Regions from separate parts of the Vibrio sp. 1069 genome, predicted to be linked through region 2. Evidence: predicted binding sites of a transcription regulator. Region 2 holds the regulator's gene; the other holds the start of a gene.

Region 1 (11,678 bases), on a different contig from region 2:
TCCATCAATTCGTAACTAACGTTATCGGCTTTTCCTACCATTGCTTGGTCAAACAAATGCAGTGCAAATACTTTTTCTTTACCTGCGATGATCTCGACTTTGTCTTCTTCCGGACGATAGCTTGAAGAGATTAAAGTACCTTCGTGTTCAGGTTCGAATGTATTTTTAATCTGTAGCTCAATACCACTTTCACGCAAACCCGCAGCGGCATTTGGGTGAATAGCTTCCATGCCAAGGTTCGCAAGTTGGTCCGCTACGTCATAGTTTGTACTACCAATTGGTAATACTTTTTCAGGGCCAACAACGCGTGGGTCCGCTGAGCTCAAGTGGTACTCTTTGTGAATTACTGCTAAATCCGCTTTTGTTATTGCTGCAATTCGGCTAAATGTCATCTCACTATAACCTCGGTCATAAGTGTGCATTAGGCCCTCTTTACAGTAAGCATAACCTGTCACGATTGGCAGTTCTTTTGATACATCGATATCAGCAAACGCGTCACTGATCGACTCATCAAGGCTTCTTGGCGCTTGATTATCCCAACCAGACAGGTCAACGAACTTAGCGTTAATACCCATATTTTTTAGTTTTAGTGCTGTGTTGTAAGCACTATGTGCCTCACCGATAGACGAGAGAAACTCTCGAATTTGAGGCAAGTACTGGCGCAACGAAAATTGACCGTACTGACAGGTTTCTAAAATATTCGCGATACAGTTTTTCGCTTCAGCAATGCGGGAGCGAATGAATTTATCCGCACGGATACGATTCATTGGGTCCGCAAAAATATTTTCATTGGTCAGCAACATACGGCTTTCAACGTACGCTAACGCTTCTTCCCATTTGTCGTCGCGTTTCGCGATAAGCTGATAAACGCCTGGTTTACTGGTTTTTTTACACTCGAGCAGCGCATCGGTCATACCACCGTATGCAGATACGACAAAAATACGATTGTATGGCGTTTTGGGACGAAGAATAATATTGTCGAGAACAGCATCAAATGCTGTCATTGATGTACCGCCGATTTTTTCTACGGTAAATGTCATGATAAGCCTTTTTTGATTGGTAACTTTAAAAAGAAAAAAGAAGAGATAGTAAAGTGTGGGGTGGCAAAGCACCCCACCATCATCTTTTAGTCAACGAGAGGATAAACACCGTTTTCATCGTGCACTTCAGCGCCAGTAATCGGTGGGTTGAACACACACGCCATTACCATTTCTTTATTCTTATAAGCTCTCAAGTAGTGCTCATCGTGTTTATCAAGGATGTATAATGTACCTGGTTTGATTGGGTACGTTTCTCCACCTACAACTTCAATCTCACCTTCACCACTCATACAAAACACCGATTCAAGGTGGTTTTGATAGTGAATATGAGTTTCTGTATCTTCATAAATCGTTGTGATGTGGAAAGAGAAACCCATGTTGTCGTCTTTCAACAACATGCGGACACTTTCCCAGTTATCTGAAACAACACGTCGTTCGCTGTTGCGGCATTCATCTAGAGTTCTGACGATCATAATTAAAATCCTTATTAAGATGCTTGTTTGAAATGTTTCGCAGCGATAGTCTCTACTGCATTTTCAAAGATGCTTAGTCCTTGATCTAGCTCTGATTCGCTGATGGTTAGTGGACAGAAGAACTTCACAACTTCATCGTCTGGACCCGCTGTCTCTATCACCATTCCATTCTCGAAACAGTTTTTCGCGATTTCAGATGCCATGTCACCATTGATACATTCAATACCAACCATCATGCCGCGGCCTTTTTTCTGCACAAACATTTGTGGAAAGCGACGAACACAACGGTCAATAACAGCACTTACCTTGTCTGAACACTGCTTGATGTGTGTTTCAAAATCATCGTTTGCCCAGTAAATTTCTAGTGCTTTTGCAGCAGTAATAAAGGCGTGATTATTGCCACGGAACGTACCGTTATGCTCGCCTGGCTTCCACTGGTCAAGCTCAGGCTTAAGTAATACGACAGCCATCGGCAAACCGTAACCACCGATCGACTTCGATAGCGTCACGATATCCGGTTGGATACCAGACGGCTCGAAACTAAAGAAAGTACCGGTACGTCCACAACCTGCTTGAATGTCATCGACAATCATAAGAATGTCATTGGCTTTACAGATTTTGCTCAAACGTTGTAACCACTCGTTTGAAGCAGCATTTAAACCACCTTCACCCTGCACAGTTTCAAGAAGTACAGCGGCTGGTTTATCCATACCTGCAGAGTTATCATTTAGCATTGTTTCGAACAGCGCGAGACCATCTACGCCAGCGTAACCTTCAAATGGAATACGAGTGACGTTACTTAGACTAGAACCGTTACCTTGTCTGTGATGCTGGTTACCCGTTGCAGCCAGTGCGCCAGCAGTACAACCATGGAAACCGTTAGTAAACGCAACGACGCTGTCGCGGCCTTTTACTTTTTTAGCCAGCTTCAATGCCGCCTCAACAGCGTTAGTACCTGTTGGGCCCGTAAACTGAACCTTGTAATCCAAGTTTCTTGGTTTAAGGATGTAAGTATCCAACGCTTCCAGAAACGATGCTTTCGCTTCTGAGTGCATATCCAAACCGTGAGTAATACCGTCCATTTCAATGTACTCAAGCAACGCTTGTTTTAGTACTGGATTGTTATGGCCGTAATTTAGAGATCCCGCTCCAGCAAGGAAGTCTAAGTATCGTTCACCTTGTTCTGTTTCTAGCCAGCAGCCTTTCGCTTTACGAAAAACGACCGGGAAATTGTTTGAATATGAGCGTACGTTGGATTCCTGCTTTTTGAAAATATCCATGATGAGACCGTTTTTAATTCCTATTGTTTGAGGATTATTTGAGAGGAATGCGATACAAATATTCTGTATCGTGTTTGCCTTTAAAGTGGGCTTCTTCATCCAAAAATGTGCTTACTTGGCCAGAATTGCCGTTCATCGCATCTAACTTTTTGAACAGTGCCCAAGAGGCTTTATTATCTTCCGTGATGGTAGTTTCTACCGATTTAACACCGCCTAATTCCTCTCGGGTGAGAAGTTCTTTCAACATGCGGAATGCTAAACCATGACCTCTAAAGCGAGGTGAGACTGCAACTTGCCAGATAAATAAAACGTCTTGCTCGTCTGGTTTCTGATAACCGGAAATGAAACCTGCGATTTCGCCTTTTTGCTCAACCAAAATACTGGTTTTGCTGAAATGCGTAGACTGTAGGAAATTGCAATAAGATGAGTTCATGTCCAATGGAGGACAGTCTGCAATCAAGCTGTAAATGTCGTCACCATCAGAGATTTTAGGCTCACGAAAAATCCATTTTTTACTTGAGTCTTCTCCAATCTCTGGATAAAGGACCCAAGGTGCTGATGTGATCATGTGAAAATACATATCCTTTGAGGTCTAATTAAATTTCCTTTTTATTATGGGCATCCCTCGCGACTAAAAATCAAATAATCCGCCTTTTTATCGGTATTTTTGTGATATATATCACAAAAATAAACCTATTAACCAAAAGTTAAAATAGTTCGAGGTCTAATTTATTAAATAGTCACCTAAATGAGAAGCACAAAAAACAACCAGAATAAGACCGTTTTCCATGCTGTTCATTTCTCAGAGAAAAATAGAAATCCAAAAAAAAGCGGCATGCTTTCGCATACCGCTTTTATCAATAATTTAACTGCTGATACTAGTTATTTTGATTTCTTAGAAACCGCCTTTGGACGAGGTTCATCCATCAAACCTTTTATCAAAGATACCGTTGCAACAAGCAAAACAATAGTAAATGGTAAACCAGTCGTCACCGCCATTGCTTGAGCAGCAGCTAGACCACCACCCAACATCAATGCAATCGCAACCAAACCTTCAAACGTACACCAGAACACGCGTTGTGGCGTTGGTGCATCGACCTTACCGCCCGCAGCAATAGTATCAATAACCAGTGATCCTGAGTCAGAAGAGGTAATGAAGAACACCACGACTAAGATAATGCCGACAAAAGATGTTATCTCAGCCAATGGCATAACATCTAACATGGCAAAAAGTTTTAAAGGTAGCTCTGCGTTAAACACCGCCTCGTAGCCATCATTAACGTATTGGCTAATTGCGTTACCGCCAAAAGCCGTCATCCATAACACACAAACTGAAGATGGGATAAGAATAACGCAAATAATAAACTCACGAACTGAACGACCGCGAGACACACGTGCGATGAACATACCCACAAATGGTGACCAAGAAATCCACCACGCCCAGTAAAACGCCGTCCAGCCTTGAGAGTAATTCACATCCTCTCGTCCAAATGGCATAGATAAGGCAGGGATGTTAGCCACATAGGAAACGATGTTCTCGAAGAAACCAGTTAAAATCGCAATCGTTGGGCCAACAACAATAACAAATAGCAATAGCAGCGCTGCAAGACCCATGTTGATTTCAGATAAGATTTTCACGCCCTTATCGAGTCCAGCCACAACAGAGATTAAAGCGAGCGCAGTAATACCAATAATCAATATAACCTGCGTGGTATTGGTCATTGGGACATCAAACAGGAAGTTCAAACCCGTTGCGGCTTGAGACGCACCGTAGCCTAGCGATGTTGCTAAACCAAAAACCGTCGCTACCACTGCAAGAATATCGATAATATGACCAGTCCAACCCCATACACGCTCACCAAACAAAGGGTAAAAAATTGAGCGCATGGTGAGTGGCAAACCTTTGTTAAATGAAAAGATAGCCAGCCCAAGAGCCAAGAGCGCGTATATTGACCACGGATGAAGTGCCCAGTGGTAAATCGTCGCAGCCATCCCTAATGCCGAAGCTGCAGTTGCATCGCCCTCTGCACCACCTAGCGGTGCCCAGTCAGTACGTACACCATTCTCAACGCTCACGCCACCAATCGCAGAACTAAAATGGGACATCGGTTCTGATACACCGAAGAATACGAGACCAATGCCCATACCCGCAGCAAATAGCATTGCCAACCATCCGGCATAGGAGTAATCCGGTGTTGCTTCAGTACCACCGATTCGTACACGGCCTAATGGTGTGAAGATCAATCCGACACAGACAATGACAAAAATATTACCTGAAGCGAGAAAAAACCAGTCTAAATTGTGCAACAAACCCGCTCGTAGGTCTGCAAAAAACGGCTCTACCTGTTCTCGGAATAATAGTGTTATCACAACAAACATGACGATTGCTAAGCCAGAAATTGCAAAAACACGGTTGTGAATATCAAGGCCAAATGGGCCTACCTTTAGCGCAACGTTATCCTGACCAATTTGATAGTCAGTATCTATTGCGTTTACTTTTCCATCGGGGCGTTGAATGCCACCGTTATTATCGGTGCTCACGGATAATCTCCTTAAAAATACGTGACCAAGTTTAAATTACTTTCGTCGGAGTTCGAGTAATGAAACGTCTTCATCACTACCAAGCACATGTTCATAAAACATTGTTCTTATAAGCGGTTACTCAATCCGCCATCATAATCTTAAAGCCCCCTATCTCTCATTGCATTTTATTGTTTTCACCATAAATAACGCCTATTGCCAAACCGAAGATATTGGCATGTTTCGATTAAAGTGATACTGCAGTTGTGCTTGAAACAGCTCCGCAGTTGCTAACGCATCCGTCAGGGCATGGTGAGGTTGATAAGCAGGGAGGCCATATCTTTCACGAGCGTGCCCTAATCGTACAGAACCGGGTTTCTTGCCTTTCAACTTATTGATAAAACCTCTGCATTCACGGCGTTGTATCGCATACTCAATATCTAACGTATCAACAACAGGAAACTGTATCCCCTCTCCGATGCTATTTAGCAAGGCGTTATTAAAGAACTGCCTTTCAATGTTCTTGTAGTGAACAAGTACCACTTTGCCTGACAACGCATCCAATATTTCACCCAAGATCTGAGACAGCTGCGGCGCGTTTTTAACCTCAGAGTCAGTGATACCGTGAATAATGACAGACTCGTGGTTTAACTCTCTGTTTGGGTTAACGACCCAATGAGCAGAGCCATTACATTGAACACGATCAATAGTAAACGGCACAAGTCCGATCGTGAGAATGACATCCTCTTCCGAGTTCAATCCTGTTGTCTCAAAGTCTACCGAGACAAATGGCACTTGTTCAATTGGTGTTTCCCCATTAACCATTGGTGTCGAATAATAGCGTTTGAGCCTCTGGTCTTTCGCTTCTTTAGCGAGTTGTTTGAACAACATTGACCACTCTGGCGTCTGGGATGTATCCAACAACGGCTGTTCTTTTTCTACTTTTTTTGAGAACCACATTATTTGCTACTTCTCTGGTATCGAAACTTAATGAAGTTCTGAGCGTTACTTAGAATTTGAAATGCTGCTTTTAAGTTTCGACGTTCAAATTCAGACATGTTCTCCGGCTCAATATTGTTGTCTGGCTCTTCTCCATTTTCTATATCAAGGGCTTGGTGACGAATTCGAACCATGTAGATTAGCTCCATCGCATCCCTTAAATCCAAACCTCGACCTTTCGGTAAAATGCCAGCATCATTAATGTCATCTAAACGGTCGAAAGAGTTTTGCGATCGCGAACCGATTGCCAGAGAATGCACCCGTATTAAATCGGCCAACGGAGCCGTCCCCCTTCGCTTCAAGTTAATCGAGTTGCGATGACGACCATCTTTCTCCATCACAAAGTCTTTGAAAAAGCCCAGTGGAGGCGTCCTACGTATTGCGTTATACGCCATACAAGCAAGAAAGCGGTTATTTCTTTTCGCTCGTCTCACAATAAAGCTGCTTAATTGCTCCGCCCATTTCACTCGCCCATGCACACCGAGGAGATCAAAAAAGATATTACTATTTAACAATCTCTCAGGAGTTGGATTGTCTATCCAGTTTCCAAAGCATTCTTCCCATTCTGCACGAGTTTTTCGCCATTCTGGGTTGGTAGCCATAATGTCTCCAGTACAATAAGCATAGCCGCATGCCGCTAAACCATCACAAACAAATTTAGCAAACTTTTCAAAGTACTCTCCGTGAATCTCAACGTCATAACTGTTATCGAGAATAAGGGCGTTATCTTGATCCGTTACAATTAGCTGCTCATCCCTCGCCATTGAACCCATTGCGACTAAACAATAAGGAATGGGCGCTGGGCCGAACTCTTGCTCAGCTAATTCAGCGAGGCGTTGTTTGAAACTACTGCCTATAACCGACATGGCTCGACCAATCATGTGCGCGTTGGCATCTTCATTGACCATCCTTACGAAACAGTCTTTTACTTGTTCAGAAACCTGCTTGAGATCCTCGACACTGGTTTGCTGAAAAATAGAGCTCACTAGCAATAGGCTGTTCTGAGATTCGTAACGAACGATGTCCGTCATGCCAATAATTCCTATCGGCTTTTTATCTTTTAAAATTGGTAAATGATGCACGTTGTAACGCAACATGGTTAACATGGCCTCAAACACATAGGCGTTATAATCCAATGAAACCACGTCATAACTCATGACCTCACTCACTGGAATATTGGTATCAATACCTTGAGCTAGTACGCGAATGCAAAGATCGCGATCAGTCAATATTCCAAGCAGCTGTTCATCATCTTCTTCTGTGAGCTCCTCTGTCGGGCGAATAATGAGCAGAGAGGTGACATTTTCCTCTGCCATTAGTATCGCAGCTTCCTGAATTGAAGCCGTTGCCTCCAGAGTTACTGGATCTCTTGCTAAGATTTTACGTGCCTTAGCGGTGGTAAAGTCATTGCTTTCGGAGCGGCTAGATATTGCGCTTCGCAAACGCGCGCTATCTTCCAGTTCCATGTAGTCCGCAAAGTTTTCAAACTCATCACAAAGTTCATTGAAGATGTTTTCCGGAATACAGTAAACGAGAGTGTCTTCTATCGCTTTGGCTGGCATACGTACGCGGTTGTTCATCAACAACCCCATCTGACCAAACAGTCCACCAGCATCAATCCTGTTGTAAAGTTCACCTTTACGTCGATAAATCTCTACCGCCCCACTTCTCACCATATACAAGTCGCGGATCGTATCTCCGAAGTTAAGGATTTTTGTTCCTTGCCGAAAGTATGCAACCTCGGCATTGAGAGCAATTTTTCTAAGCTGCTCTTCAGGTAGGTCATCAAAAGGTGGGTACTGGCTAATGAAATTGAGCACTTCTAACTGTTCGGCTTCCATTTTTTATTCCATACGTTGCCTAAACTACAGCGATAAATATCACCCTGAGTGAAATCAAGCAATAAATAAATCTAAGGATAACAGTACCTAACCGATTTCACAGGACCAAGCCTTAACCAAAAATTAGAGCTCTAACCTTTTTATATGTAGAGTTCTAAGCTATCACAGCTTATATCTATGCAAGCGAGTTGAGTTGAAATGTACAAAAAAATTCAAAATAAATTCAACCCTACGTCAGGGCAACGTTATGGCGGATAAAAACACATCACAAGCAATTGTTTTAAATATAAAAAATAAGAATTGAACATACCTTGCTCAACGAATTCTCTATGCACGGCAGAACTAGTTAACCACCCCCCTTTCGTTGAAAGTTGAACTAAAATTAATTAGAGTACAAATCGTTAAACAGTTATAAACACACGAAAAAGGACAGATAACATGGATCCCATACTGGAAGTTAAGGGACTGTATAAAGTGTTTGGAGAAGACCCAGAGAGAGCCTTCTCGCTTATCGACAAAGGCGTCGATAAAGACGGTATTTTTGAACAGACAGGTTTAACAGTCGGCGTAAACGATGTATCTCTCACCATAAATGAAGGGGAAATTTTCGTAATCATGGGCCTTTCTGGCTCCGGGAAATCCACCCTTGTTCGACTTCTTAACCGGCTCATTGAGCCGACTAAAGGTAGTGTTTATCTCAAAGGAAGAGATATCGCCCACATCTCCGAGAATGAACTTCGAGAAGTTCGTCGTAATAATATCTCAATGGTGTTTCAAAGTTTCGCACTCATGCCACACATGACGGTGATTGAAAATGCCGCCTTTGGTTTAGAACTTGCCGGCATCGATGTTAATGAGCGTCAGAAAAGTGCCCTTTCCGCCTTAGAAAGAGTGGGTTTAGACCCTTATGCAGAATCTTTCCCTGACGAATTATCCGGTGGTATGAAACAGCGCGTTGGTTTAGCGAGAGCGTTAGCCTGTGATCCTGACATCCTATTAATGGACGAGGCGTTTTCCGCTTTAGACCCATTGATCCGTTCTGAGATGCAAGATGAGCTTATTCGTCTACAGAACGATGACAAACGCACAATTGTCTTCATTTCTCATGATTTGGATGAAGCAATGCGCATTGGCGACCGCATCGCCATCATGCAAAACGGTGAAGTTGTTCAGGTTGGTACACCTGATGAAATATTACACAGTCCAGCAAATGATTATGTCGAAGCGTTTTTCCGCGGCGTAAACATCGCAAGTGTCTTGACAGCAAAAGATATCGCGCGCAAGAAGCCAGCGGCTGTTTTTAAGAAATCGGAAAATGACGGTCCAGGCTCTGCGATGCAGATTCTGATGGATCACGACCGTGATTACGGCATTGTCGTCGATAAATCTAGCCGATATTCCGGCATCGTATCTCTTGATTCACTACGTTTGGCTCATAAAGAAAACCGTTCGTTAGCCAGTGCTCAATTACCGGATGAAGTTACTCTTCAGCCTGATCAGTCAATTAATGACATTTTGGGTCTGGTTGCTGGTGTTCCTTATGCCGTGCCTGTCGTAGATGAGAAAGGAACTTACTTTGGTGTCGTGACTAAATCACGTCTTCTACAAACACTAGATAAGGATTAACACGATGTCTTCAGAGCAAACTAACAATGATCCCTGGTCAAATACTGCTCCTGCGCAAGATGATCCTTGGTCGCAAGGTACAGAGGCCGCGCCAAGTAATGATTGGCTCAACTCAGAAACTGTAGAGCAAGCGCCATTCGATATTATGAACCCATTCCAAGATGCGGTTTTACCCCTCGATAGCTGGGTAGAATCCGGTTTGAACTGGCTGGTGGAACATGGTCGACCTGTTTTCCAAGCAATACGAGTTCCAATCGACTTTATTCTAACGTCGTTTGAAACTGCTTTGGTGTCTACACCTGCGCCTATAATGGTACTCATTTTATTTTTGCTAGCGTGGCAGTTTTCCAATGTAAAACTTGGTTTTTCTACTCTTGTATCCCTTGTTTTCATCGGCCTAATTGGTGCGTGGTCACAAGCGATGACAACGCTAGCACTGGTGTTAACCGCCGTTTTCTTCTGTTTGCTTATAGGGCTACCAATGGGGATATGGTTGGCAAGGAGCCAAACCGCTGCCAAATTTGTTAGGCCAATATTAGATGCAATGCAAACGACTCCCGCGTTCGTTTACCTTGTGCCAATTGTTATGTTGTTTGGTATTGGTAACGTTCCTGGCGTAGTAGTAACGATCATTTTCGCCCTGCCTCCCGTTGTGCGCCTGACTATTTTAGGTATTCAGCAAGTACCTGAAGAGCTTATCGAAGCTGGCCACTCTTTCGGGGCAAACAAAAAACAGATGCTTTATCGCATCCAGTTACCGTTGGCGTTACCAACTATCATGGCAGGTGTAAACCAAACCTTAATGCTGTCACTTTCTATGGTAGTGATTGCTTCAATGATTGCTGTTGGCGGCTTAGGCCAAATGGTACTTCGTGGTATTGGCCGACTTGATATGGGTCTTGCTGCCGTTGGTGGCTTAGGCATCGTTATTCTTGCAATTTTGTTAGACCGTATCACCCAGGTGTTAGGGGTTAATGCGGGCAACACTAAACTTCGCTGGTATCACACAGGTCCTGTTTCATACCTATTAAAACTGAAAACAAAGACGAACCAAGACGATCTAAAACTTAGGAGAAACATCAATGAATAATTCATGGAAGAAAGCGCTCTCTGTTGGAGCTCTAAGTACTATCGCATTTTCAACTTATGGTGTGGCAAGTGAACTACCGGGTGAAGGTGTCACTGTTCAGCCTGTTCAATCAACCGTTGCAGAAGAAACATTTCAAACGTTGATCGTAAACCGCGCACTTGAAGAGCTTGGTTACGATGTTAAACCGACCAAAGAAGTGGACTACAACGTAGGCTACACCTCTATTGCTAAAGGTGATGCTACTTTCTTAGCGGTTGGTTGGTTCCCTCTTCACGCCGATAAGTACACGATGTCGGGCGGTGATGATAAGTTCTTCCGTAAAGGCCAATACGTAAGTGGTGCTGCGCAAGGTTATTTGATCGATAAGAAAACCGCGGAAAAATATAACATCACGAACATTGGTCAGTTAAAAGATCCAAAATTGGCGAAGCTATTCGATGCAAACGGCGATGGCAAAGCGGACTTAACTGGTTGTAACCCAGGTTGGGGGTGTGAAATGGTTGTTGAGCATCAGTTGGATGCTTTCAAACTTCGTGACACAGTAACACACAACCAAGGTAACTACGCGGCGATTATCGCTGATACGATCTCACGTTACAAAAAAGGCGATCCGATTCTTTACTACACTTGGACACCGTACTGGGTAAGTGGCGTTTTAGTTCCAGGGAAAGATGTTGTGTGGTTAGAAGTGCCATTCTCTTCACTTCCTGGTGAGCGTAAGGACATTGATACGACACTAGAGAACGGTAAGAACTACGGCTTCGAGATGAACTCTATGCGCATCGTTGCCAATAAAGAGTTTACGGAAA
Region 2 (11,678 bases):
CCGAAGTACAAAGATGCGTTCTCTGCCTCTGACCACGATCCAGTGATCATCGCGATTGATTTACCAGATGATGACATCGATTTACCTAAAGCAGGTGACAACTTAGCCGTCGATGTCCGTTTACCACCAACGGCGGTTGTGGGCGATATTGTTACGGTGAACTTAACGCCATCCACACAAGCGGCTGCGGCAAGCAGCGATACGAAAGCTTACTCGGCTAGCCAAACCTTAGTTCAAGCTGATATTGATGCGCGTAGCGTGAATATTGAGTTTGAACAAACGCCAGAGCAAGGTAATTATCAGTTAGAAGAGAAAGTGACTGACTCGACAGGTAATATCGTGAAGTTTAGCTCTGTTCGTGATGTTTCAATGACGCAAACTGAAGCTGGAACAGAAGGGTCGAAGGATTCAGATGGTGGTTCGTTTGGTTTTGGTGCTCTATTTGCGCTGCTAGGTCTCGGCTTATTCCGTCGTCGCCGCTAAGCGAATTTACTTCCTGACAAACAGTTCCTAAATAACTGTAAAGACCAAAGGCCAGCCTATGCTGGCCTTTTTATTCAGCAAAAACTTGCCTTTCTTGCTTGGTATAGCAAAATACCGCCCTTGATTGTCACGAACGTGGCGATTCACTACGTAAGCATTGCCAAAACGGATTGGAGCAACCGACCCTTTATGTTGTTGATCATCGATAACTACGACTCTTTTACCTACAACCTTTACCAATACTTCTGCGAGCTTGGTGCAGACGTAAAGGTGGTGCGTAACGATGAAATCGATATCCAAGGCATTGAGGCGCTCAACCCAACTCATTTGGTGATCTCGCCAGGGCCATGTACGCCGAACGAAGCAGGTATTTCACTGAAAGCGATAGAACACTTCGCTGGTAAGCTTCCAATATTGGGTGTTTGCCTTGGCCATCAAGCGATAGCGCAAGTGTTTGGGGGTGAAGTGGTACGTGCACGACAAGTGATGCACGGTAAGACCTCACCGATTCGTCATAACGGTCGTAGTGTGTTTAAAAATCTGAATAACCCACTCACGGTAACCCGTTATCACTCTCTTGTGGTGAAAAACGGTACTTTACCCGACGTGTTTGAACTGACTGCATGGACAGAACTGCCGGACGGAAGCATGGATGAAATAATGGGTTACCAACATAAAGCCTTGCCAATTGATGCGGTGCAGTTCCACCCAGAATCAATCAAAACTGAGCAAGGTCACGAGTTGCTTGCGAACTTTTTAGCACGCAAAGCGATCTGATCGCGATCACTTTTCTTAACAAATCATTCATCTTTTTGCTGAGGTGAGCAGATTGCAAAACTATGCGATTCTCTCGAGTCTCTTTGTCTATTCATGTCTTTTTAAACCTTCTATCCCCTGTATTACATAACATTTATAAAAAATCACTTCTCTATTTTACTTTCTTGATGCATAAATAGTCATAAGCAGTGATTAATGGAAGTTGCTTTCGAGAACGAAAAGAATAAATCACTATTGAAATGGTTAATTAAATGTAAATACAATGCCGCAATAGCTTAAATGCAAAACATTATTTGCTGGCAAAGAGAGCCGGTTAAATTCGCTTATCTGCTACGCATGCGGTATCAAGAAGGAATGTGCAATGACAACGGAAATTAAAGTAGAGCGCGGTTTATTCGATGAGGTAATGGTACCTTGCTATAACCCGATGGAAATGATCCCTGTTAAAGGTAAAGGTTCACGTGTTTGGGATCAGGAAGGTAATGAATACATCGACTTTGCTGGTGGTATTGCAGTGAGCTGTCTTGGCCATTGTCATCCAGTAATGGTAAACGCACTAACAGAGCAAGCTAACAAGCTTTGGCACTTAAGTAACGTTATGACGAACGAACCAGCCCTTCGTCTGGCGAAAAAGCTAACAGAAGTGAGTTTTGCTGAGCGTGTGTTCTTTGCTAACTCTGGCGCAGAAGCAAACGAAGCCGCTTTGAAGCTGGCACGTCGTTATGCAGCAGACGTTCATGGTACTGAGAAATCTGAAATCATTGCATTCAAACAAGGTTTCCACGGTCGTACATTCTTTACCGTAACGGTTGGTGGCCAAGCGGCATACTCTGACGGCTTCGGTCCTAAGCCAGGCGACGTGACACACCTTCCTTACAACGATATCGAAGCTTTACAAGCACACATGTCTGATCGTACTTGTGCGGTCATGATGGAGCCATTACAAGGTGAAGGCGGCATCGTGCCACCAACGCCTGAGTTCGCTCAAGCGGTTCGCGAGCTGTGTGACAAACACAACGCCTTACTGATCTTCGATGAAGTGCAAACTGGTAATGGCCGAACAGGTAACTTCTACGCTTACCAAGGTTTAGGTATCACGCCAGATATTCTAAGTACTGCGAAATCACTTGGTGGCGGTTTCCCAATCGGTGCAATGCTAACGACAGCAAAATTGGCAGAGCACATGAAAGTGGGCACTCACGGTTCTACATATGGCGGTAACCCACTAGCGTGTGCGGTTGCAGAAGCGGTTGTAAATGAAGTCACTAAGCCAGAGGTTTTGGCTGGTGTACTAGAACGCGAAGCAATGTTCCGTGAAGGTCTAGAGAAGATCAACGCGAAGTACAACATCTTCTCAGAAGTGCGCGGTCAAGGCCTATTACTTGGCGCTGCACTAAATGAAGAATGGCAAGGCCGTGCGCGTGACGTGCTGGTTGCTGCAGGTAAACAAGGTCTCATGGTATTGGTTGCGGGTGCCAATGTCGTACGTTTCACACCATCACTCGTTATCACACAACAAGAAATTGAAGAAGGCTTGGCGAAACTGGATAAAGCGATCGCGACTTTAGTTTAAGCGCGATATCAGTTTAAACGTCAACGCAGACACCCCCGTCAAGGATCTCTGATGGGGGAATTGTTCCTACAATATAGTTAGGATCTTCTTGCATCTGGAGGGAGTATTGATGCTAGTAGTTCGCCCTATCGCGATGTCGGATTACGACGCACTGCACACTTGTGCGGTGGAGTCTGGTCACGGATTTACATCTCTACCGGTTAACGAAGAACTGTTAACCAATCGAATCAAACATTCAGAGTACAGCTTTGGTAAGCCAGATGTGGCAGAACCAGGCGATGAAGGCTACCTGATGGTTGGCTTTGACTCTGAAACGGGTGAGGTTGCGGGTACCACCGGAATCGAAGCATCTATCGGCTGGGATGTCCCATTTTACTCATATCACATTAGTAAAGTTGTGCACTCGTCGCCAAAGCTTGGCGTTAACAACGTCGTTAAACTGCTTACTTTTGGTAATAACTACACGGGTAACAGCGAAATTTGTACCTTGTTCTTGCGTGAGAAATTCCGCCAAGGTCTGAATGGTCGTCTAATGTCGAAGTGTCGTTTCCTAATGATGGCAGAGCACCCAGAGCGCTTCTCTGAAACGATCTTTGCGGAGATGCGTGGCGTTTCAGACGACGAGGGTAATTCACCATTCTGGCAATGGCTTCAAGAGCATTTCTTCTCTATCGATTTCACTCTTGCAGATTACCTGACAGGTATCGGCAAGAAAGGCTTTATCGCCGACTTGATGCCGAAACTGCCTATTTACATCAATCTGCTCAGCCCAGAAGCGCAAGCCGTGATTGGTCAAGTACATGACAACACGCGTCCAGCGCTGAAGCTGCTTGAGCGTGAAGGTTTTACCAACCGAGGCTACGTCGACATCTTCGACGGTGGCCCAACGGTTGAGTGTGATCTGCGTAATATTGAGTCGGTACGTCATTCATTCCGTGCGCAAGTCAAAATCTCTGAACATTCCAGCACACAAGACTTCTTGATGTGTAATTCATCTTTCGAGAACTTCCGTGCGACAGTCACTAAAGCGGCGTATGACGCAGAAACACAAAGCGTGATGATTGCACCAGACGTTGCGGATGCACTTTCGGTTGAAGAAGGGGATTTCGTTCGCCTTCTTCCGCAGTAACAGACGACAGAATTTAAGGATAGAAACAATGACACATTGGATTGCAGGTGAGTGGGTACAAGGTCAGGGTGAAGCATTTACGTCTCTGTCGCCGTACAACCAAGAAGTAATCTGGCAAGGCAAAGGTGCAACGGCAGAGCAGGTGAACCAGGCGGTATCTGCAGCGCGTGAAGCGTTTATTGACTGGAAAAAGCGTCCATTTGCAGAGCGTGAGGCGATCGTGTTGGCTTTTGCTGAGAAAGTAAAAGAGAACAGCGAAAAAATCGCTGAAGTGATTGCCAAAGAAACCGGCAAGCCAATCTGGGAAACACGTACCGAAGCGGCAGCGATGGCAGGTAAAATTGCGATTTCTATTCGCGCTTATCATGACCGCACTGGTGAGGCGAGCCGTGAAGCAGCAGGCAACCAAATCGTATTGCGCCACCGCCCATTGGGCGTGATGGCGGTGTTTGGTCCTTACAACTTCCCAGGCCACCTACCAAATGGTCACATTGTGCCTGCGCTATTGGCTGGTAACACGGTAGTCTTCAAACCGTCTGAGCAAACGCCATGGACGGGTGAATTGGCAATGAAGCTATGGGAAGAAGCCGGTCTGCCGAAAGGCGTGATTAACCTTGTCCAAGGCGCGAAAGAAACTGGTATCGCCCTCGCTGACGCTAAAGGCATTGATGGCGTACTGTTTACGGGTAGCGCGAATACGGGGCATGTATTACACCGTCAATTTGCGGGTCAACCGGGCAAGATGCTCGCACTAGAAATGGGTGGTAATAACCCGATGGTGATCTCTGATAAATATGGTGATTTGGATGCCACGGTTTACACCATCATCCAGTCAGCGTTTATCAGTGCTGGGCAGCGTTGTACGTGTGCTCGTCGTTTGTATGTGCCATTGGGTGAAAAAGGCGATGCGCTTATCACCACACTCATTGAAGCGACACGCAATATTCGCGTAGACCAACCATTTGCAGAACCTGCGCCATTTATGGGACCGCAAATTTCGGTCGCGGCAGCCAAGTTTATTCTTGATGCACAAGCTAATCTACAGTCTCTTGGCGGTGAAAGCTTGATTGAAGCGAAAGCAGGAGAGGCGGCGTTTGTTTCTCCAGGCATCATTGATGTAACGAACATTGCTGAGTTACCAGATGAAGAGTACTTCGGCCCACTTCTGCAAGTGGTGCGCTACGAAGGATTAGACAAAGCCGTGGCGCTAGCAAACGATACGCGCTTTGGCTTATCTGCTGGTTTGGTTTCAACCGACGACCAAGAATGGGAATACTTCGTTGACCACATTCGTGCAGGAATCGTGAACCGTAACCGCCAGCTTACTGGGGCAAGCGGTGATGCGCCATTTGGTGGTCCGGGGGCGTCGGGTAACTTGCGCCCAAGCGCTTACTACGCAGCAGATTACTGTGCGTACCCAATGGCATCAATGGAAGGTCAAGAAACTGTCTTGCCTGCAACATTGAGTCCAGGTGTAGCGCTATAAGTTTTAATAATAGAGTCGCAACTATGCATTGCGGCTCACCTTGCCGGCGCATCATTTAGGTATGGGTTGTAGTGATCGTTGGCAGAACACGAAAAGTGAGCAAAGACTCGGAAAAGCGTGTTGACTGACTGGCATTTACCGTCACAGGTTGATGGTTGCTCGTTCATTATTCTGGACAACTTTTGTTGTGAACGAGCAGCCAACTTCCGCTTACCTTTAAACTCTACATCTCGTAACAAGGAGTCGTTATGACGCCCGATGTGTTATTTGAATCGCTATGGCAAGATTACATTCAACGTCTTTGCCCTTCGGCGGCTAAAGTGCATCAGCTGCTTCAAGAAGATGAGCCTCTGATTAATGATCATATAGCTTTACGTACCTTCAATATCGCGCCTCTTGGTATTGAAACTCTAGCTAAGCCATTTGTAGCTATTGGTTACAAGGCGTGTGGTGATTACATTTTCGAAAGCAAAAAGCTGGTTGCTAAGCACTATGAGCACCCAGATCCGAAGCAACCTAAAGTATTTATTAGTGAGCTAAAAGTTGAAGAGTGCTCGCCTGAGCTACAAGAGATTGTGAAAAATTTGGTGGCACAAATCGATGCTGACAAGCTGAAAGATAGCGCATTCTTACATGGTGGACGCTTGTGGGATTTAAGCTTTGCTGATTACCAAACGTTGGCTAAAGAAAGTGAGTACGCATCTTGGCTTGCGGCGCATGGTTACGGAGCAAACCACTTCACGGTGAGCGTTAACCAGCTCAATGAATATGAAGAAGTGAAGCAGGTAAACGATCATCTGCGTACCGCTGGGTTTACCATTAATGAAAATGGTGGTGAAGTGAAGGGCACTCCTGAGGTGTTGCTAGAGCAGTCATCGACCATGGCAGATAAAGTAGCGGTTCGTTTTAGCGAAGGCACTGAAATTATCCCTGGCGGGTTTTATGAATTTGCTAAGCGCTATCCGATGGAAAATGGTGATTTGTACCCAGGTTTCGTGGCCGCTTCAGCTGACAAAATCTTTGAAAGTACGAATGGCTAAGTTTTAGGGTTAACCTGTTAAGCTTACTCATTAGTGTTCGCTGCACCCTATCTCATTTGGTCATGAGTAAATAAAAAGCCACCAATGTTGCCATTGGTGGCTTTTATAATTTTGTTCGTGTCACTCTAGTTCGAGATTAACGAGTACCGTAAACCACGATGGTTTTACCGTGAGCAGAGATTAGGTTCTGCTCTTCTAGCATCTTCAAGATACGACCTACTGTCTCACGAGAACAGCCAACAATTTGACCGATTTCTTGACGAGTGATCTTGATTTGCATGCCGTCTGGGTGAGTCATTGCGTCTGGTTGTTTTGCAAGGTTCAGAAGCGTCTGAGCGATACGACCAGTTACGTCTAGGAACGCCAGGTCACCCACTTTTTGGCTAGTTACTTGAAGACGACGAGCCATCTGCGCAGAAAGACGCATTAGGATGTCTGGGTTTACTTGGATAAGCTGACGGAACTTCTTGAAAGAAATTTCAGCAACTTCACAAGGAGATTTAGCACGAACCCAAGCTGTGCGCTCTTGGTCTTCCTCGAATAGACCAAGTTCACCAATAAAGTCTCCTTGGTTTAGGTAAGAAAGGATCATCTCCTTACCTTCTTCGTCTTTGATAAGAACCGCAACAGAACCTTTAACGATGTAGTACAAAGTTTCTGCCTTTTCGCCCGCGTGAATTAGCGTGCTCTTTGAAGGGTACTTATGAATATGACAGTGTGAAAGAAACCACTCTAATGTTGGGTCGGTTTGAGGTTTACCTAGAACCATAATATCTCACTTCCTCTGCAGGGTACGCTTGCGCTATCCATATTTTAGCTAAGCCTGAATTAGGCCTACTAGAATAAGAGCACTTTTTATATGCTGCAAGCTCTCTTGTGTTTCGGTAAGAAATAGTATCCTTTTTCGAAAACGATTTCTTGATTTTAATCGTGCCATGATTGAGATTTTGTAAGCAAAACTGTGCACATGATCACGGTATGAAAAGTAAACATCTTCGCAGGCAGGTTTTTAGCCAATTTTCCCTGTTTCGATGAGCTGTTGTAGGATAGGCCGAACTATGAGCTCCATTGCAAAGCTCATCTTACCGCCGGGTACGACAATCGTGTTGTGGCGTGACATGAATGAGCCATCAATCATGGCCAGCAGATATGGGAAGTCGACATTCTTGATACCGCGTAGGCGAATCACCACAAAACTCTCATCCAAACTAGGGATGCCTTTTGCATTAAGTGGGTTGGAAGTATCAACGGTCGGTACGCGCTGGAAGTTGATGTGAGTACGAGAAAACTGCGGAGTGATATAGTTGAGGTAATCGTCCATGGATCGCACGATTGAGTCCATTACCGCTTCACGCGAATGGCCGCGATCGCGAGTGTCACGTACGAATTTTTGGATCCACTCTAAGTTCACAATCGGCACCATGCCAATTAAGAAATCCACATGTTGAGCAACATTAACATCGCCATCGACCACGCCACCATGTAACCCTTCATAAAACAGCACGTCGCTGTTTTCGGGTAAGTCTTGCCACGGTGTAAACGTGCCTGGCATTTGATTGTAGGGAACCGCTTCGTCAAACGTGTGCAGATAACGGCGCACGCTGCCAGTGCCGTCATGCCCGAACTTACGGAAAAACTCTTCTAATCCCGGGAAGTCATTAGCTTGTGGGCCAAAGTAGCTAATGTGTCGACCTTGCTCGCGGGCTTTGCGGATTTCGATGTCCATCTCTGGGCGAGTAAAGCGATGGAAGCTATCGCCTTCAACCCATGCGGGTTTAACGTTCATCATATTGAACATTTTACGGAAGGCTTCAGATGTAGTGGTCGTGCCGGCACCGGACGAACCAGTAACCGCAATAATTGGGTGTTTAGCTGACATGACAAACCTTGTCGAAAATTACTTACCTGTAATGTGCAGTAGAGTTACTACTGCACGGTCGATATCCCACTATAGCACGTAACAATACCTTGTCATCGAGTGGGATACGGTAAAATGTGAAGGGTCTAAAATTTTGTTTTATGTTGAATATCGACGGTTTCGTGTAGCTCAGAGAACACGATAACCGCTTCACCTTTTTCCAATTGAGCTTTGACTTGATCAATTTTGTCTTGCAAAGAAACCTCGACGGTTCCGTAATCCGTTCCTTCGCGTAAGACGAATTCACGAATTAAGTTTTCCAATGTTTCCGGCGCAATGTCTTGCCATGGAATGATCATAAATACCTCTAACTTTTATGATGAGCGGCTAGTTTACTGCGTTCGTTGCTTGGATACAGCAGAAAGGTAATCTGCGGCGATACTTTCGTAATACGCGGGCAGCGCTTCCTCCAACCAAAACTTAGGTTTTAACGCCGTTCCTGTCAGGAAGCCAACATGGCCACCGTGTTCAAAGAGACGGTAATCAATGTTATCTGGCAGAACAAACTTCGGGATCACATCGTCGGTCATGAACGGATCGTCTTTGGCATGGATGATCAGTGTGGGTAGCGTGATTTGCTGTAGTTTACTTAAGCCAGAGCATTGGTCGTAATAATCTTGTGCGTCTTTGAAGCCATGCAATGGTGCGGTAATCAAATCATCGAATTCATACAATCGTGTGACACGTTTTATTGAGTTGTAGGACAGCGCAAGCTCGCCATGCAGTAGATGATGCTTTTGTAACGCGTTACGTTTCAGTGAAGAAAGCAGATAACGGCGATACACTTTTGAAAAGCCTTGTTCTATACGGTTTGCACACGCCGCTAGGTCTAAAGGCGCTGAGATAATAGTCGCTGCATTCAAAATAGGGTGGTCTTTATATTGGGCTAAATAATTCGCCAACATGTTACCGCCAAGAGAAATACCAACTGCAACTTTGGGATTATCAGGAAAACGTTGTTCAAGGTGCTCTAGGAAGTAACGAGCATCCGTCACTTCACCCGAGTGGTAAGCTCGTGCTTTTTTGTTTGGTTTACCGCTGCAGCCACGAAAATGCATCATCACCGACAGCCATCCAGATTGAGCAAATGCATTCATTAACCCATTGGCATAAGGGCTATAGAAGCACCCCTCTAATCCATGAAATAAAACAAAAATCGGCTTTTTTTGTGCAGGCTCTTGGGTTGGGTTCTCGCTCCACGCGAGATCGAGAAAGTCGCCATCGGATGTATCGAGGGTTTGCCAAATCGGCGTAAATAACGCTTTTTTGCGAATAAAACGCGGCAAAAGTGTTTGGAGATGCGGGTTTTTGATCCCGGCGGCTGCGAAAAATTGTGTCATACCTAACTGCTCTTATGCGGTCCTTCGGTGTCCGTTGAAGAACTTATTAATATAATCCTTTATAAAGATTATAGGTATTCTACAGATTTATGGGCGTTTTGGTGGTTGAATGTTTGGCACCGGAATAGCAAAGGCTTGCTGCAAATGCTCCCCACCGAGTTGACGACAGTATCTCAACGTCAGTGGGTCACCATCATTTTTGAGTAGTGTAAGTGAGTTAATGCAGTCCACCAAATCCGCTTGTTGCTGCTTTTCTAGTTGCAGCTCAAACTGCAAGGTCTCACGATACAAAGCGTCATTGACTTGAGACTTAAGGTGGCGACGAAGGTCGCGAAAGGAGTGAAGTAAAGTTTCGCTTCTACCTAGACAGTCTTGCACCAAGGGCCAGTCTTTTTCTTGGAAAATGAGTTGCTGCTCATCGAGCCATCTGAGCAGCAGGAGTAGGTTCACGTTACCGTGGTAGTTGTTCTGTAATGATAAACACGCCTCTTTCACTTCTCGCACACCATAAAATTGCAGACTAAACTGCCAAAGGTGTTCTAGGGTGAGTGTGTATTCAGCGTGTTGATTACTCATTGATTAAACTCTAGCTCCATCTGCTCCAACGTTTCTTGAGCAGACATCCATTCCATTTCAATTTCTTCGAGCTCAGCTTTACTGGAAGCTTGAAGTGCCAGCACTTGGTTAAGTTTAGCTTTATTTTCGGCCGCATACAGTGAGTTGTCCGCCAATTGTTCTTCAGCTTCGGCCAGTGCAGCACCTAACTTATCCATTTTATTTTCTAGTTGTGTCAGCGTTTTGCGAATTGGCGCTGTCTGTTTTCGAAACTCTGCATCGCGACGTTTTTGCTCTTTCTTCGCAGCTGCGCTGTTGGCCGTATCTTTGCTTGGCTGCGCAGCCTGCGCTTCTTTGCGTTCCGCTCTTTGTTGTTCGGTTAACCATTTATAATAGTCATTTAAATCACCGTCGAACGGAGCAACTTGTCGATCATGCACTAAATACAAGTCATCGGTCGTAGCGCGCAGTAAATAGCGGTCGTGCGAAACAATCACCATCGCACCTTCGAATGTTTGCAGTGCCATCGTAAGTGCTTGGCGCATGTCCAAGTCTAAGTGGTTGGTCGGTTCATCAAGTAGCAACAGGTTTGGCTTTTGCCACACAATTAAAGCCAATACCAAACGGGCTTTTTCGCCACCAGAAAACGGCGCAACTTTTTCTAGTGCTTTGTCACCTTGGAAGCCAAAGCTACCTAGGTAATCACGTAGCTGCTGTTCGGTTTGATCGGGTGCGATTTGCATCATGTGTTGCAGCGGCGTTTCTTCAGGATGAAGCGTTTCTAACTGGTGCTGAGCGAAGTAACCAATTTTCACGCCTTGTGAGTAAGTTAGGTCACCACCTTGCGCGTTAAGTTCACCAGAGAGCAGCTTGATTAAGGTCGATTTACCCGCACCATTACGGCCGAGTAGACCAATACGACTGCCAGGAACCAAGTTTAAGCGGATCTTCTCTAAGATGAGGTTGTCACCGTAACCTGCAGATACTTCATCCATCATCATGATTGGGTTTGGCAGCGCAGCTGGCTCACGGAATTGAAAGCTAAATGGGTTATCGAATTGAGCTGGCAGTACTTTTTCCATGCGCTCCAAAGCTTTGATACGACTTTGGGCTTGGCGTGCTTTTGATGCTTTGTAACGGAAGCGGTCGATGTAGCTTTGCATGTGCGACATCTGCTTCTGTTGCTTTTCAAACATCGCTTGTTGCAACACCATCTTTTGTGCGCGTTGGTTTTCGAATGACGAGTAGTTACCCGTGTATTCGTTCAGCTGCTGATTCTCGATGTGAATGATGCGACCAACAATTGGATCAAGGAAGTCTCGGTCGTGCGAGATCAGAATCAGCGTGCCAGGGTAGTTTTGTAGCCAACGCTCTAAC

What was found. Region 2 encodes CRP, which controls carbon source genes, mostly activating them, when cyclic AMP is high. Its sites were predicted from a motif close to TGTGANNNNNNTCACA; they were not measured.
Region 1: the regulator CRP is predicted to act here: its motif matches at 3,462-3,477, upstream of ectA (diaminobutyrate acetyltransferase).

Annotation. Positions count from the first base shown of each region.
Region 1 covers NZ_JAWOWP010000001.1:470,284-481,961, reverse strand. Annotated here, with positions in the region: gene R7040_RS02160 (aspartate kinase) at 1-1,040, opposite strand, end outside; gene R7040_RS02155 (ectoine synthase) at 1,127-1,513, opposite strand; gene ectB (diaminobutyrate--2-oxoglutarate transaminase) at 1,528-2,793, opposite strand; gene ectA (diaminobutyrate acetyltransferase) at 2,828-3,361, opposite strand; gene R7040_RS02140 (BCCT family transporter) at 3,676-5,334, opposite strand; gene R7040_RS02135 (3'-5' exonuclease) at 5,527-6,273, opposite strand; gene R7040_RS02130 (DUF294 nucleotidyltransferase-like domain-containing protein) at 6,273-8,153, opposite strand; gene proV (glycine betaine/L-proline ABC transporter ATP-binding protein ProV) at 8,592-9,779, shown strand; gene proW (glycine betaine/L-proline ABC transporter permease ProW) at 9,784-10,869, shown strand; gene proX (glycine betaine/L-proline ABC transporter substrate-binding protein ProX) at 10,862-11,678, shown strand, end outside.
Region 2 covers NZ_JAWOWP010000024.1:24,505-36,182, forward strand. Annotated here, with positions in the region: gene R7040_RS22295 (ExeM/NucH family extracellular endonuclease) at 1-483, shown strand, start outside; gene R7040_RS22300 (aminodeoxychorismate/anthranilate synthase component II) at 673-1,260, shown strand; gene R7040_RS22305 (aspartate aminotransferase family protein) at 1,622-2,833, shown strand; gene astA (arginine N-succinyltransferase) at 2,943-3,962, shown strand; gene astD (succinylglutamate-semialdehyde dehydrogenase) at 3,991-5,448, shown strand; gene R7040_RS22320 (DUF1338 domain-containing protein) at 5,697-6,488, shown strand; gene crp (cAMP-activated global transcriptional regulator CRP) at 6,625-7,257, opposite strand; gene R7040_RS22330 (phosphoribulokinase) at 7,498-8,367, opposite strand; gene R7040_RS22335 (YheU family protein) at 8,493-8,705, opposite strand; gene R7040_RS22340 (hydrolase) at 8,739-9,746, opposite strand; gene R7040_RS22345 (TIGR02444 family protein) at 9,834-10,322, opposite strand; gene R7040_RS22350 (ABC transporter ATP-binding protein) at 10,319-11,678, opposite strand, start outside.